2 regions of the Halobacillus sp. ABA4_118 genome follow, and region 1 is predicted to be linked to the other one. Evidence: predicted binding sites of a transcription regulator. Region 1 holds the regulator's gene; the other holds the start of a gene.

Region 1 (7,628 bases):
GTGTACACAGTCGATCATACCGACCTCCACAGGGGCAGCCAAAGCCCTGGGAGATGTCATTCCAAGTATGAAGGGAAAGTTGAATGGAATGGCTTTACGTGTACCGACACCGAACGTCTCTTTAGTGGACTTAGTCGTCGATCTAAAGAAAGCGGTTACGAAGGAAGAGTTGAATGAAGCGTTCGCATCTGCCTCACAGAGGGACATGAAAGGCATTCTGGAGTACAGCGATGAACCTCTGGTATCCATCGATTACACGACCTCTCCGTCTTCCGCCATCATTGATGGGCTGTCCACACAGGTGATGGAAGGCTCAAAAGTGAAAGTGCTTGCCTGGTATGATAATGAGTGGGGCTACTCCTGCCGCGTTGTTGATCTGGCGAAATATGTGGGAAAATTATTGAAACAGGAAAGGACGGCGAGAGTGTCTTAAAGGACGCCTCTGATTCCAGGTGAAGACTCTTCACGGCCCTTTTCAGGCTTCTTAAATATATCTTGCAAAAACGGGATAAACCCTTTATACTTTCTTTTGAACTTCTGAATTTCAAAAATCTTCATGTCTACTCAAAGGGTTAGGACCTCTCAGGACTAACTTTCCCCCGTGGTAGTACATGGCCGCAATTTCAGAGGGGAAGAAGTTAATGTACAAAGGGGGATCCGTTATGGATACAATGGGAAGACACGTAATTGCTGAACTATGGGATTGTAATGAATCAAAATTGAACGATATGTCGTATATAGAACAGGTTTTTGTTGATGCTGCACTGAAAGCCGGTGCAGAAGTGAGAGAGGTGGCTTTTCACAAGTTTGCCCCTCACGGTGTTAGTGGAGTTGTTATCATTTCAGAGTCACATCTGACGATACACAGCTTCCCGGAGCACGGATATGCAAGCATTGACGTGTATACGTGTGGAGACCGGATCGATCCGAATGTAGCTGCGCACTACATTGTGGAAGCTTTGGAAGCCGGCCGGAATGAAACGGTTGAAGTACCAAGAGGGATGGGTCCTGTAGAAGTCAAGGAAGCCCGTGCTCTGTAAACGCTCAAAACGAGAAAGTCATGCAGAAGGTTCTGCATGGCTTTTTTTTCTGCTTACCTATTGGATCAGGCTGTCTGCCCTCTCCTTCTGTAAAACCGTTTCTAATTTTTTAAAGTCATGTTAAAATAAATTAAGATTATGTCGAATGGACTGAAGGAGTCAGATTAGTGAAAGCATTTATTTCCAGGTATCTCAGCACTCATTCCGAAACCAGTGAACAGCATAAGGACACGGCGCTTATCACACACTATTACAAAGCCAAGCATGATGAGGTTTTCCGCGCCGTGGAAGAAATGTTCCCTTCACCATCTGAGATCAAAGCCGTCTCCAGGGAGCGCGGAGAACTGACGATCACTTATAAAGGAAAACGGCGGGCGTTTGTTGTCGCAACAATTATTATGGTCCGTCCGTTCCGCACGGCCGTGGACTTTTCGGTCACCACTGATTCAGGAGGCCCTGTGGATTTCGGCTACAGCCGTAATCTGATCGTGCAGTTCTATGAACAGCTGGACCGGCAGTTTACAGCTGTGGATCCCGGATGATCAGATGATGAAACGAAGACGATGTGGAGTTGATCAAAGGTGAAGTGTCCAAACTGTCACTACAAAAGCACGAAAGTGCTCGATTCAAGACCAATAGAGGAAGGTCAGACAATCAGAAGACGGAGAGAGTGTGAACAGTGCGGCTTTCGTTTTACAACGTTTGAGCGGATTGAAGAGGTCCCTCTGATTGTCGTGAAAAAAGAGGGAACGCGGGAGGAATTCAGCAGGGAAAAGTTGATGCGTGGGTTGATCAGAGCCTGTGAAAAGCGTCCGGTTGAAGTGGAAAAGCTTGAAGCCGTTACGCTTGATATTGAAAAGGAACTGAGGAACCGCGGCGTTTCAGAAGTGCTGAGTGAGGATATCGGTGAAATGGTCATGGGCCGTCTCTCCGAAGTTGATGAAGTGGCCTACGTCCGGTTTGCGTCCGTTTACCGGCAGTTTAAGGATATAAACGTATTTATTGACGAATTGAAGGAATTAATTAAAGATGATCATGACGAATGAGCCTGAGCCGGCTCATTTTCTTTTTCATAGATTTGGATGAACGAAGGAGGTGTAGACGATGAATCATTCCATTGGCAGACTGCTGCCTGTAGACGGTTTTAAAATCAGGAACGGCGGAGAAATGCCTCGAAATTTTCATCGTTCGTTATCCCATCTATACCAACCGATTGTTGGACGTCTGGCTGTATCTCTCTACCATATACTGCTTTCTGAAGCGGATCTTGCGGATCAGGATGCGATTCAGACCCACCATTCATTGATGGCTTACCTTTCCGCTCCTCTGGATAAAATTTATGAAGCCAGGGGGAGGCTGGAGGCTCTTGGATTGCTGAGAACGTTTCGGTCGAACGAAGAGAGCGATCAGACCGTCTATATATATGCGGTCCATCCCCCTTTTACGCCGGAGGAATTTTTCCAGGATGACATGCTCGCGCTTCTCCTGACCCATGAGTTGGGTCAGGAGAAGTATGAACAGGTAAAAAGCCGATTTGTTAAGCCCGAGCCTTCGGTGGAAGGATATGAAGAAATCACGGCTTCTTTCGACGAAGTGTTTCATCATAAAATGATAGAGTCTGTGCAGAGGGAAACCGAAGTGATTGCGGAGCAGAAGCGTTTTCAGGAATACCGCGGTCCACGAACCTCGGAAAGCCGCGTCGATTTCACCTGGCTCCGCCAAGCCCTTCAGAAGAGAATGTATCCAAGTGAACGGATTTTAACGGGGCGGAATAAGAAACTGATCATTCAGCTGGCGACGTTGTATGATTTGTCCAACGTGGAATTGGAAAAAGCGGTGACATGGGCTATAGATGAAAATCACTGCTTGGTCGAGGAAGAGTTTAAGGCTGCCTGTCACGATTTTATGAAAGAAGAAAAAAATGTACAGCCCGCCTCTGTCGATGATCGTGAGAAATGGGCCTCCATGGAAAAAGAGACGACAGGATCCAAGGAAGACCAGTTTGTTGAAATGCTCGAGCAGATTTCTCCGAGGGAACTCCTTGAGGATTTGTCCAATGGCAACCGTGCATCGGAACAGGATTTGAAGCTGATCCGGGATGTTATGACCGAACAAGGCATCACAGCCGGGGTTATGAACGTGCTTGTCCATTATGTGATGTTGAAAACGGATATGAAACTGTCGAAATCCTACATGGAAAAAATCGCCAGTCATTGGGCGCGTAAAAACGTGACCACTGTGCGCCAGGCCATGAATCTGGCCAAGGCAGAACATCAGAAATATCAGCAGTGGGGCCGTCAGAAAACACAGAAGCGGACTTCCCAAAAAGACGAAGTTATTCCTGTCTGGTTTAATAAACAGGAAGAGAAGCAGCCTGCCGCCGCGTCTGCTGAGCCTCAGGTCGATAAAGAAGATATCGCAGCCAGAATCGCGAGGCTGACCAATAGAGGAAACTAGAGTAAGGGGTGAATGGAATGGAGCCCATTCAGCAATCGTTGAAAAAATGGATGAAAGATAACAAGCAGTTTCAGCAGCGCTACAATCAAATGAAAGCGGAAGTCCTGGGCTCTGCTGAAGTCCAGCGTCTGATGCACGAAAATGAAGGCCTGGATGAAAAAGCGGTGGAGAAGCATTTGATCAAGCTTTATGAATACCAGACCCAATCGAAAAACTGCGAAAAATGTCCGTCGAGGGAGGGGTGTATCAACATCCTGCCCGGATACGTTCCATCGTTGGAGGTGGAGGGAACCGACATCAAACTGATTTATGATAAATGCAGACGCCAGCGTTCACAGGAACAGCAGTCGTATCAGAAATCATTGGTAAGCAGCCTGCATATGCCGAGAGAAATCCTGGAAGCATCGCTGGAACGAATGGATCTGGAAGACCCCGACCGCGGAGGGGCGGTAGCGCAAACCGTCAAGTACATTGAAACGCTCGGGGAGGAGCTTCCTGCAAAAGGCCTGTATTTCCATGGACCGTTCGGTGTAGGGAAAACGTATTTCCTCGGGGCCATTGCCAATGCTCTCAGTGACAAGCAGATCCCATCGATGATCATTTATATGCCTGAATTTGTAAGGGAAATGAAATCATCCATCAAAGATGATTCCCTCAATGATAAAATTACCGCCTTTAAGGAAACGCCGGTGTTAATGCTGGACGATATCGGGGCAGAATCCCAGTCGGCCTGGTTCAGGGATGAGATATTAGGCAGTATCCTGCACTATCGGATGATGGAGCGTCTGCCCGTCTTTTTTACGTCCAACTATACGCTGAACGAACTTGAAAAAGTGTTGATGACAAGCAGCCGCGGCGATGTGGAACAAGTGAAAGCCAAGCGGATTACCGAACGGATCAAACAGCTGAGTGAAACGGTTTATGTCGGCGGTCAGAACAGACGTTCATAAATCTTTGCGAACAGGAAGGTCAGTGACATGATTTACCTATCCCTCTCATAAATATAACAAAGAAAAGACGAGCCGGTCTTGATGATATTTTCTATGCTTCCGGGAAGCATTGATGATAGACATAGGATGGAAAGTCGGGATGAGGGGGGAATTCTGGTGTTTGACTTATCTTTTTCCAAGCGTCTGGAAGCCGAAACGTTTTATAATGCCATCGTTTCCGAGCAGAAGCTGTGGGTTTATGAGGAGAACGGGAAACATTTTTCTGTCACATTGATGCATGCTTCCTCAAGGGAGTCGGCCTATGTGGATGTCGTGCGTGCGCTGCATCATGTTGTCAGGAAAAGGAAAATTCCTGCCTGGATGGAAGGGGTCCTCCGGTTCTCCTATCATTTCGAGGATGCCGATGAAATTCAGCGCATTCTTGAGATTGAGCAGGACTTTGACTCCCATCCTCCTGCGGGTCTGCGGCTTCCGCCTATTCACCACTACATCAAGTCCTATATACAGGAGTACGTGCATGTAAGGGATACCGTCCTGTTTGATGACTTGAGTGCCGGCTGTCTGGCACATGTCCACAGGTGCCTGACGGATTACACAGGCAAGGTCATTGATGAGTATAAGCAGGAGGAATCGTATCAGCTGCTGGTCGATTCGTGGCGTCACCGTGTTCATCATCAGGATACGGGGGTGCAGCTTCTTCATATTCTCGAGGACCGTGGACTGACTTACTTCCATGATGAAGGCAATCCGCTGAGTGATTCGGAGACGCGTCTCTACCAAAAGCAGTACCCGGATGAAGCCGTGTCTGATCTTCCTCTTGAATGGCCGGTCACGCCGGCGCTCGTCCATGCTCCAGAGGAAATCATTATTTACTCCGATCAGGCGGAGAATTCCAATTTGGAACTGCTGATGAATATCTTTGAGGAAAAGGCTGTCTGGAAGCCCAAATCGCAATTTCCTTTTTAAAGCCCTTGATTTCCTTTTCGCAAATGGATATAATACGTACATATTAAATCAATGGCTTTGATAAGGATACGAACGGAAAGTGGCGTATGATCAGAGAGGGGAGTCATCGGCTGGAAGCTCCTTCTTAACGGCTTATCGTTTACCACCTTGGAGCCCTGTCTGTGAAATGATTCAGAGTAATGGACAGCGACTGATCCGCGTTAAGGATAATGAAGCCGCAGCCTTGCGAGGATGCGGGAACCTGGGTGGAACCACGAGAGACAACGCTCGTCCCTTAGCACTATGCTGAGGGATGGGCGTTTTTTTATATTTATTTAGAAAAGGAGTGTTACACATGGCGGATGCGATTCAAATCAAGTTCCCAGACGGAAACATCAAGGAGTTTGAGAGAGGGACGACAGGTGAAGACATCGCTAAATCGATTTCTTCAGGCTTGAAAAAGCAGGCCCTGGCCGTAAAGCTGGACGGCGAACCCTACGACCTGCGACGTCCGATTGAACAGGATGGGGAAATTGAGATTCTTACCTATAAAAATCCAGAAGGCTTGGAAGTGGTGCGCCACTCTACAGCCCACCTGATGGCACAGGCCGTTAAACGCCTTTATGGAAACGTCAAACTTGGCGTTGGTCCGGTCATTGAGAATGGGTTTTATTATGATATCGATATGGAGGAATCCCTGACACCGGAAGATCTTCCGAAGATCGAAAAGGAAATGCAGAAGATTGTAGATGAAAACCACGAAATTGAACGCATAGAGCTTTCAAGGGAGGAAGCGATCGAAAAGTATAAGGAAATCGGCGATGAGCTGAAGCTTGAACTGATCGAAGCTATCCCTGAAGGCGAACAGGTGACGATTTATCAGCAGGGGGAATTCTTTGATCTCTGCCGCGGCGTTCACGTTCCACAGACAAGTAAAATCAAGGTCTTCAAGCTGTTGAGCATTTCCGGTGCCTACTGGAGAGGGGACAGCGACAACCAAATGCTTCAACGTATTTACGGAACGGCCTTTGAGAAAAAAGCCCATCTGGATGAATACCTGCAGATGCTTGAAGAAGCGAAGGAACGCGATCACCGTAAGCTCGGTAAGGAACTGGAGATCTTTACGATCAATCAGAAGGTCGGTCAGGGACTTCCAATGTGGCTGCCAAAAGGCTCGACCATTCGTCGCACGATTGAGCGTTACATTGTAGATACAGAAGAGCGTCTGGGATATGATCACGTGTATACACCTGTTCTGGGAAGTGTTGACCTGTATAAAACAAGCGGACACTGGGATCACTATCAGGATGATATGTTCCCGACAATGGAAATGGACAACGAAGACCTTGTTCTTCGACCGATGAACTGCCCGCACCATATGATGGTTTATAAAAATCAGATGCACAGCTACCGGAACCTGCCTGTCCGTATTGCTGAGCTTGGTACGATGCACCGTTATGAAATGTCCGGAGCTCTTGCCGGCCTGCAGCGTGTGCGTGCCATGACATTGAATGATGCGCATATTTTTGCCCGCCCGGATCAGCTGAAAGATGAATTCAAGCGTGTAGTCCGTCTCGTTCAGGAAGTCTACCGTGATTTCGGTATCAACGATTACTACTTCCGTCTGTCCTACCGTGACCCGGAGGATAAGGAGAAGTACATCGACAATGATGCGATGTGGGATAAAGCGCAGGGGATGCTGAAAGAAACGATGGAAGACATGAAACTGGAGTATGTGGAAGCCGAAGGGGAAGCTGCTTTCTACGGTCCGAAACTGGATGTTCAAGTGAAAACAGCGCTTGGTAAGGACGAAACGCTTTCGACGGTCCAGCTGGACTTCCACCTTCCGGAACGCTTTGATTTGACATATGTCGGGGAGGATGGAGCCGATCACCGTCCGGTCGTTATTCACCGTGGTGTCGTGTCGACGATGGAACGTTTTGTTGCCTTCCTTATTGAAGAATACAAAGGCGTCTTCCCGACATGGCTGGCCCCTGTCCAGGCGAAAATCATTCCTGTATCTGCCGACGTCCATCTGGATTATGCGAAAAAACTGGAAGATGAACTTCGGGAAGCCGGTGTGCGTGTCGAAGTGGATGAGCGGAATGAAAAGATCGGCTATAAAATCCGTGAAGCACAAATGCAGAAAATCCCGTTCCAGCTTGTCGTTGGAGATAAGGAAATCGAAGACCATGCGGTAAACGTCCGCCGATACGGAGAACAGGACTCTGCTACA
Region 2 (7,628 bases), 240 kb from region 1:
ATAACTTCCCGCCACGAGCCGGTTGGACATAAAAAAAAGACACGGACATCCGTGTCTCAGGCACTCTATTCGTTATTCTGGTCTTCGTTTTTCTTCTGCACTTCTCTCAAAGCTTCCACATACCCTTTATTCTCATCAAAGAACTGGACAAGGTCGCCGATACGGTCGATGGAATTCCAGCTCATATGGTGCTCAATACCTTCGACATCCTCATAGATGTTTTCCTTATCTACACCGATCAGTTCCAGGAACTGTTCCAGCAGCTCATGACGATACACCAGCCGCTTCCCGATTTTTTTCCCTTTCGGAGTCAAAATCAATCCCCTGTACTTTTCATAATTCAAATACTGGTCGCGATCGAGTTTCTGGACCATCTTCGTCACGGAAGACGGGTGAACATCCAGGTTCTCAGCAATATCCGAGACGCGGGCATAACCCTTTTCTTCAATGAGTATATAAATTTGCTCAATATAATCTTCCATGCTTGGTGTTGGCATGATGAACCTCCAATACCCTGTCTTTATGTAGATATAACGCTTGTGATCTGCTGATGACTACATAGAAAAATGATACACTAGTTTCTTATGTGATACAAGCAGCCGCTGTTTAACATAAAAAAACAGTCCTTCAGATTTGAAGGACTGTTTTTCTAGTTATTACAAACCGCACTTCAACTGAGCATTACAGTTGGTACATGTGTTACAGCCGCCGATGTCTTCCACGGTTCCTTGACGGCAGACCGGGCATGTGTCGCCGACTTCCGATCCAATCGTCACGTTCGTCTTATCCAGCTCATGAACGGTATCGACCAGGACAACACGTGGACGCTTGTCATCTTCAAACAGTTCCGTCTGCTCTCCATCAAAAGCGTTCTCCTCAGCTTTCAAAGTAAGCACCTGGCTGTCACGGCTCCCATCCACGTACACGGTACCACCTTTCGCACCGCCCCGGTACAGGCGCTGATAGACGCTTTCCACTTGTTCGACCGTATATCCTTTGGGTGCATTGACCGTCTTGGAAATACTGCTGTCGACCCAGCGCTGAATGACGCACTGTGTATCCGCATGAGCTTCCGGAGACATCGTCATCGCCGTCACAAACCATTCAGGAAGCTGCTCCGGATCCTGCTCTGGATGTGCATCCAGATACTCCTGAAGGATATCCGCCTTCACTTCAATAAACTTGCCTAAACGACCACTGCGGTAGTAGGAGAAGGAGAAGTATGGCTCAAGACCTGTACTTACTCCTACCATTGTTCCTGTACTTCCGGTTGGAGCTACAGTAAGCAGGTGGGAGTTACGGATTCCATAAGTCAGAACATCCTGCCGAATGTCTTCCGGCATCTGCTTCATATACCCTGTCTGAATGAAGTTCTCACGAAGTTGTTGTGTTTCTTCATCCGTGGCTCCGACAAGGAACGGGAAGCTGCCTTTCTCCTTCGCGAGTTCAATGGATGCGCGGTAGGCTGTGACAGCGATCGTTTCGAAAATTTCATCCACCAGTTTGTTGCCTTCTTCTGAACCATAGGTTGTTTCACAATAGATCAGGAGATCATGGAGACCCATGACACCAAGGCCTACACGACGCTCACCAAGGGCCTGTACTTTATTTTCCTCCAGGAAGTAAGGAGTAGCATCAATCACGTTATCCTGCATACGGACACCACGTGTAACAGTTTGTGTAAGTTTTTCAAAATCGACCGTTTTATTTTCCTTATCCGCTACAGACGCCAGGTTTACGGCCGCCAGGTTACAGACGGAATATGGCGCAAGTGGCTGTTCCCCGCATGGATTGGTCGCAACGACCTTCTGTCCATAAGCTGTCGCATTTGTCTTTTCGTTGGCATTATCAATAAAGAAGATTCCCGGTTCTGCTGAATACGTCGCGCAGACATTAATCAGATTCCACAGCTCTTTCGCTTTAATGGATTTGTAGGCCCGCACACCGAAGCCGCGTTTTTCCCACTCGCGTACATCGCCGCTCTCATGCCATTCTTCATTATAGGCGTTCATTTCCTCTCCCGTGTAATTCTCTACATCAGGGAAACGAAGCTGGTATTCGTCATCATTTTCCACAGCTTCCATGAACTCATTCGTGATACAGACGGAAATATTGGCTCCTGTCAGGAATTCTGAATTATGAACGGAATACGTCCCGCCGAGGGCCAGTTTTTCCTGTGCTTCCTGCACGCTTTGATCTGTAAAACCACCCTGACCCTGAATGTGCTTGTAATTGACGACACTTTGATAAAGGTCTTTTTCCACTTCGGTCAACGGCGTGAATTTCAGCTTGTCCTTCGCCAGTTGTTTAATGTTTTCATCTTCCGTATTTTCAATAAGAAAACGGAGGATACGCGGGTTCTGCATCTTGGAAATAATGAATTCAAGAATGTCTGGATGCCAGTCTGCCAGCATGATCATCTGGGCACCACGTCTGGATCCCCCCTGCTCCACCAGGTGGGTCAGCTTAGCAATATCATCCAGCCATGAAACGGAACCGGATGATTTCCCATTCACCCCGCGGGCGAGCGTGTTCCTCGGGCGCAGGGTCGATCCGTTCGTCCCGACACCACCGCCACGGGACATGATTTCCATGACTTGTTTACGGTGATCCGAAATGCCTTCCCGTGAATCCTGGATATAAGGCATCACGTAGCAGTTGAAGTAGGTCACATCCGTATTGGAACCTGCTCCGTACAGCACACGGCCGGCAGGTATGAAATTCAGGCTGGATAACTCCTCGTAAAATTCCTCAAAGCTCTGCGCCTGTCTTTCCGGATCTGTTTCCACCTCTGAGAGTCCTGTCGCATTTCGTAAAGCAATTTGTTCATAATAAACTTCCAGCGGTTTATCGATGGTATCAAGATTTCTTTTAATGACGCCGGTCTCTCTTTCTTCCTCACGGTCGAGAACGTTCACGAACTCGTCTTCCACTTTTACAAACGCTTCGTGGGTCTGCCAGTCAACGGACTGAATGAAACCGAATCCGCGAGCCGGAAACTTCGGATCGTCTTTTACTGTAAGTACGACAAAATCCCCTTCGGACAACGTCAGCTTTTCTGTATCTTTAAACGCATAACGGTCGAGCATGACAAGCCTGGATACCCCTTTGTGGGTAATGGACATGTTGTCCGTTACCGGGTGGACCTGTGGGAACTGTTTGATATCGGCATTCAGCCGGTCTATGTTGATTTTTGTATGCACATCTTTAGAAGTTGTCGTCTGCATGTTCGCATCTCTCCCTTATCTTGAAAAAGCCAATTCCATAATTGATATATGTAACATACCACATATACAGATTTTTAATCAATATATTGTGTTTGTTTATTATTCGATCACCATATATTGTGTTATTGAACGAATGTGTTGAATTTTGTCAATCAGAAAATCGTAAGATACAGTTAGAAAAAAGCAGGGAATAAGAGGAAAGCACCTCTCATGTCTTTTTTTTTCGATTTTTCCTGTCTTGCATCTGTTAAATCGATATAATCCCCTCCAAAACGGCATTTTTTTTCAGGCAGGAAGAAAAATTTTTTTGAAATACCCGCCCTTCCCTTCTATAATAGATAAAAGAATAGAGAAAACAGGGGGGAAATGAAAATGGAATTATGGATCTTACTCGGAGCACTTGTTCTACTTATTGCTTTCGGTTTGTATAGATTCTTCAAAACAAGAAAAATCTTGAACACGATATCTGAAGAAGAATTCCGTCAAGGTTACCGCAAAGCTCAGCTGATTGACGTCCGTGAACCGAAGGAATTTGACGGGGGTCACATCCTCGGAGCGAGAAATATTCCGCTCTCACAGCTGAACAACAGACTCGTGGAAATCCGCAAGGACAAACCCGTCTACTTGTACTGCCAGAGCGGCGCACGGTCTGCACGTGCGGCAATGACCCTTCATAAGAAGGGGTACAACGACCTGAACATGCTTGAAGGTGGCTTCAAGAAATGGACCGGCAAAATTAAGACGAAGAAATAACGAAAAATATCACAACACAGGAAAACCGGCTCCCCACGAAGGGGGCCGGTTTTTCTCTACTCCATCGGGTGGCGGAGAACAGGCTTCCTTGCTGCCTGGGTTTCATCCATCCGGCTGACAATCGTCGTATGAGGAGCTTCCTGAACCGTCTCCGGCTCATCTTCTGCTTCCTTGGCTATTTGAAGCATACGATCGATAAAGTCATCAAGAGTTTCCTTGGATTCCGTTTCCGTCGGCTCAATCATCAACGCTTCCTCCACATTGATCGGGAAATAGATCGTCGGCGGATGATAGCCGAAGTCAAGCAGGCGTTTAGCCATATCCAGTGTTCGTACGCCGAGTTTTTTCTGACGGCGGCCCGACAGAATGAATTCATGTTTACAGTGCCTGTCAAAAGGAAGATCGAATGCTTCCTGCAGTCTGCGCATCATATAGTTGGCATTCAAAACGGCGTATTCACTTACTTTTTTCAATCCCTCCGGTCCCATTGTGCGGATGTACGTATAGGCCCGCACATTGATTCCGAAATTCCCATAATAGGGCTTCACCCGGCCGATGGAACGTGGACGATCATCATCGAATCTGTACCAGCCGTCTTTTTTCGTAAGGATCGGCTTGGGAAGAAACGGCTCAAGCTCTGCCGTTACACCTACAGGACCTGATCCCGGACCACCGCCACCGTGAGGGCCTGTGAAAGTCTTATGCAGGTTCAAGTGGACAACATCAAAGCCCATGTCTCCCGGCCTTGCATACCCTAATACAGCATTCAGATTGGCGCCGTCGTAATACAGTCTGCCACCCGCTTCATGAACGATGGCCGCCATTTCCTCAATATCCTCTTCAAACAGACCGAGCGTGTTCGGGTTTGTCAGCATCAGTGCAGCTGTCTGATCGTCTACGACACGCTTCAGGTCTTCAAGGTCCACTAATCCCCGCTCGTCTGATTTTACCGTCACGGCTTCGAACCCAGCTACCGTAGCAGAGGCAGGGTTCGTACCGTGGGCCGAATCAGGCACAATGACTTTTGTCCGCTGATGATCACCATTCGCCTCATGGAAGGCACGAATCATCATAAGTCCTGTCCATTCGCCATGAGCACCTGCCGCAGGCTGAAGCGTGACGGTATCCATACCTGTAATTTCCGCGAGCGTTTCCTGAAGATCATACATGAGGTGGAGCGCCCCCTGAACCGTTTCCTCCGGCTGGTACGGATGGATATGGCTGAAGCCGGCCAGTCTGGCTACATCTTCATTCATTTTCGGATTGTATTTCATCGTACACGATCCAAGAGGATAAAACCCGGAGTCCACCCCGTGGTTACGTTTGGACAGACCTGTGTAATGCCGCATAATCTGCAGCTCGCTGACTTCCGGCAGATGAGGTGCGTCCTGTCTCACATACTTATCTTCAAACATCTCATCAATATCGGTATCCGGCACATCCAGTTCAGGAAGACTGAACCCAGTGCGGCTCTCCTGACTCAATTCAAAAATCAATGGAAAGTCTTGGTTAGCCATTCAAATCCCCCATTTCCCCTGCGAAGGTGTCGATTTCTTCTTTTGTACGGATTTCTGTAACCGCAATCAGCATACAGCCTGCCAGACGTTCATCTGTACGTCCAAGGTCATACCCACCAATAAATCCTTTCTCCAGAAGCTGCTGATTGATCTCTTTCACAGGCTTCTTCATGCGGATGACCAGTTCATTGAAAAAGGCTCCCTTATACAAAACTTCGATGCCCCGGGATTGAAGCTGTTGTTTCATGTATAACGTCTTCTTAATGTTCATCGCCGCCATCTTTTTCAATCCCTGCTTCCCTATGGACGACAAAGCGACCGAAGCAGCCAGTGCATTCAATGCCTGGTTGGAACATATGTTGGAAGTCGCCTTATCCCGGCGGATATGCTGTTCACGCGCTTGAAGGGTAAGGACGAAACCTCTGCGTCCACCCTCATCCACCGTCTGGCCCACTAGACGGCCGGGCACTTTTCTCATCAGTTTTTTCGTTGTTGCAAAATAACCGCAGTGCGGACCGCCATACTGGGCAGGGATTCCGAACACTTGAGCATCGCCGACGACAATATCAGAGCCAAACGCACCAGGCGGAGTTAAATACCCGAGCGCAAGCGGATTGCTTGAAGTAATCATCATCGCCTTTTTCTGCTTGTCTACGAGGTGGCGGATGGAATCAAGCGGCTCCGCCTGACCGAAGAAATTAGGATATTGAACGACCACTCCAGCTGTATCTTCATCGAGGTGATGTTCCAGCTGTTCAAGGTCTGTCAAACCTTCCTTGTGGTCGATTTCGATGATTTCAACCCCCGGTCCCTTGGCGTAGGAATGAATCACAGCGAGAGATTCTGGATGGACTGCTTTGGATACAAGCACTTTTTTCTTTTTCGTCTGTCCAGCAGCAAGGTTAACGGCTTCGGCCAATGCTGTCCCGCCATCATACATAGAAGAGTTGGCGACATCCATGCCTGTCAATTCACAAATCATCGTTTGAAATTCAAAGATCGCCTGCAGCTCCCCCTGGGATATTTCCGGCTGATAAGGGGTGTAAGCCGTATAAAATTCAGACCTTGATATGACGTGGTCAACAATGGAAGGAATGTAATGATCATAAACCCCTGCTCCAAGAAATGACGTATGGGATTTGAGGTTGACGTTCCGATCGGCTGTATCCGCCAGTTCTTTCATCAACTGGTATTCATTTTTCGGCGGCTTAATATTTAAATCACCTTGAAACCTTACGCGTTCAGGAATATCAGCGAACAATTCTTCAGATGACTGGACACCGATGGTCTCAAGCATTTCTTTTTTATCTTTTTCCGTCATAGGCAAATATCGAAATTCCATTGTTCCATCCCCCTCAGGTATTTATCTTTTGTAGAAAGGTGTCGGGACGACCCTGGCCTTCAGGCGTCTCTTCCGAACCTGAACCGTTACTTCTGTCCCTTCCTCTGTATACGCACGGTTAAGTAGAGCGAGTCCGACATTTTTACCCAATGTCGGCGACTGGGTCCCTGTTGTTACAAAACCAATCTTCTCATCGCTGTCATAGACCTCATAATGAGTACGCGGAATACCTTTATCGAGCATTTCAATACCGACCAGCTTCCGCTCGGGCCCCTCTTTTTTCTGTTTAACGAGAGTTTCCTTCCCAATGAAATCCTCTTCCTTTTTTATTTTGACGGCAAAATTCAGACCGGCTTCAATCGGCGTAATATCACTGCTCAACTCCTGTCCGTAAAGAGCGAGGTTCGCTTCAAACCTGAGCGTATCTCTTGCACCGAGACCGATCGGACGCAGCCCTTCCGGCTCACCTGCTTTTAATAGAACCTGCCAGAGATCCGGCCCTGAAGCTGAAGGAAGGTAGATTTCAAATCCATCTTCCCCTGTGTAACCTGTGCGGGAAACAATGGCGCTGTCCTGCACTCCATCAAGGGAAACGCCCTGTTCAAATCGGAAAAACTTAATGGCGGACACATCGGTATCCGTGAGCTTTTGAAGAATCTTTTCTGCTTTTGGCCCTTGAACAGCCAGTTGAACATACGTATCAGAAACATCCCTCACAGACACATCGCCCTCGGCGTGACGTTGAAGCCATTCCAAATCCTTTTCCCTGTTCGCCGCATTGACGACTAA

What was found. Region 1 encodes NrdR, which represses ribonucleotide reductase genes. Its sites were predicted from a motif close to AACACNATATATNGTGTT; they were not measured.
Region 2: ACXAGL_RS00160 (vitamin B12-dependent ribonucleotide reductase) is a predicted target of NrdR. The motif match lies at 3,334-3,351, and genes of this name have one in related genera.

The regions. Positions count from the first base shown of each region.
Region 1 is NZ_JBSWWS010000001.1:268,499-276,126, reverse strand. Features, by position in the region: gene ACXAGL_RS01495 (glyceraldehyde-3-phosphate dehydrogenase) at 1-433, shown strand, start outside; gene speD (adenosylmethionine decarboxylase) at 663-1,040, shown strand; gene ACXAGL_RS01485 (cytosolic protein) at 1,208-1,582, shown strand; gene nrdR (transcriptional regulator NrdR) at 1,622-2,086, shown strand; gene ACXAGL_RS01475 (replication initiation and membrane attachment family protein) at 2,145-3,497, shown strand; gene dnaI (primosomal protein DnaI) at 3,515-4,447, shown strand; gene ytxC (sporulation protein YtxC) at 4,604-5,413, shown strand; gene thrS (threonine--tRNA ligase) at 5,748-7,628, shown strand, end outside.
Region 2 is NZ_JBSWWS010000001.1:25,142-32,769, forward strand. Features, by position in the region: gene mntR (transcriptional regulator MntR) at 66-497, opposite strand; gene ACXAGL_RS00160 (vitamin B12-dependent ribonucleotide reductase) at 657-3,227, opposite strand; gene ACXAGL_RS00165 (rhodanese-like domain-containing protein) at 3,600-3,980, shown strand; gene gcvPB (aminomethyl-transferring glycine dehydrogenase subunit GcvPB) at 4,037-5,497, opposite strand; gene gcvPA (aminomethyl-transferring glycine dehydrogenase subunit GcvPA) at 5,490-6,839, opposite strand; gene gcvT (glycine cleavage system aminomethyltransferase GcvT) at 6,861-7,628, opposite strand, start outside.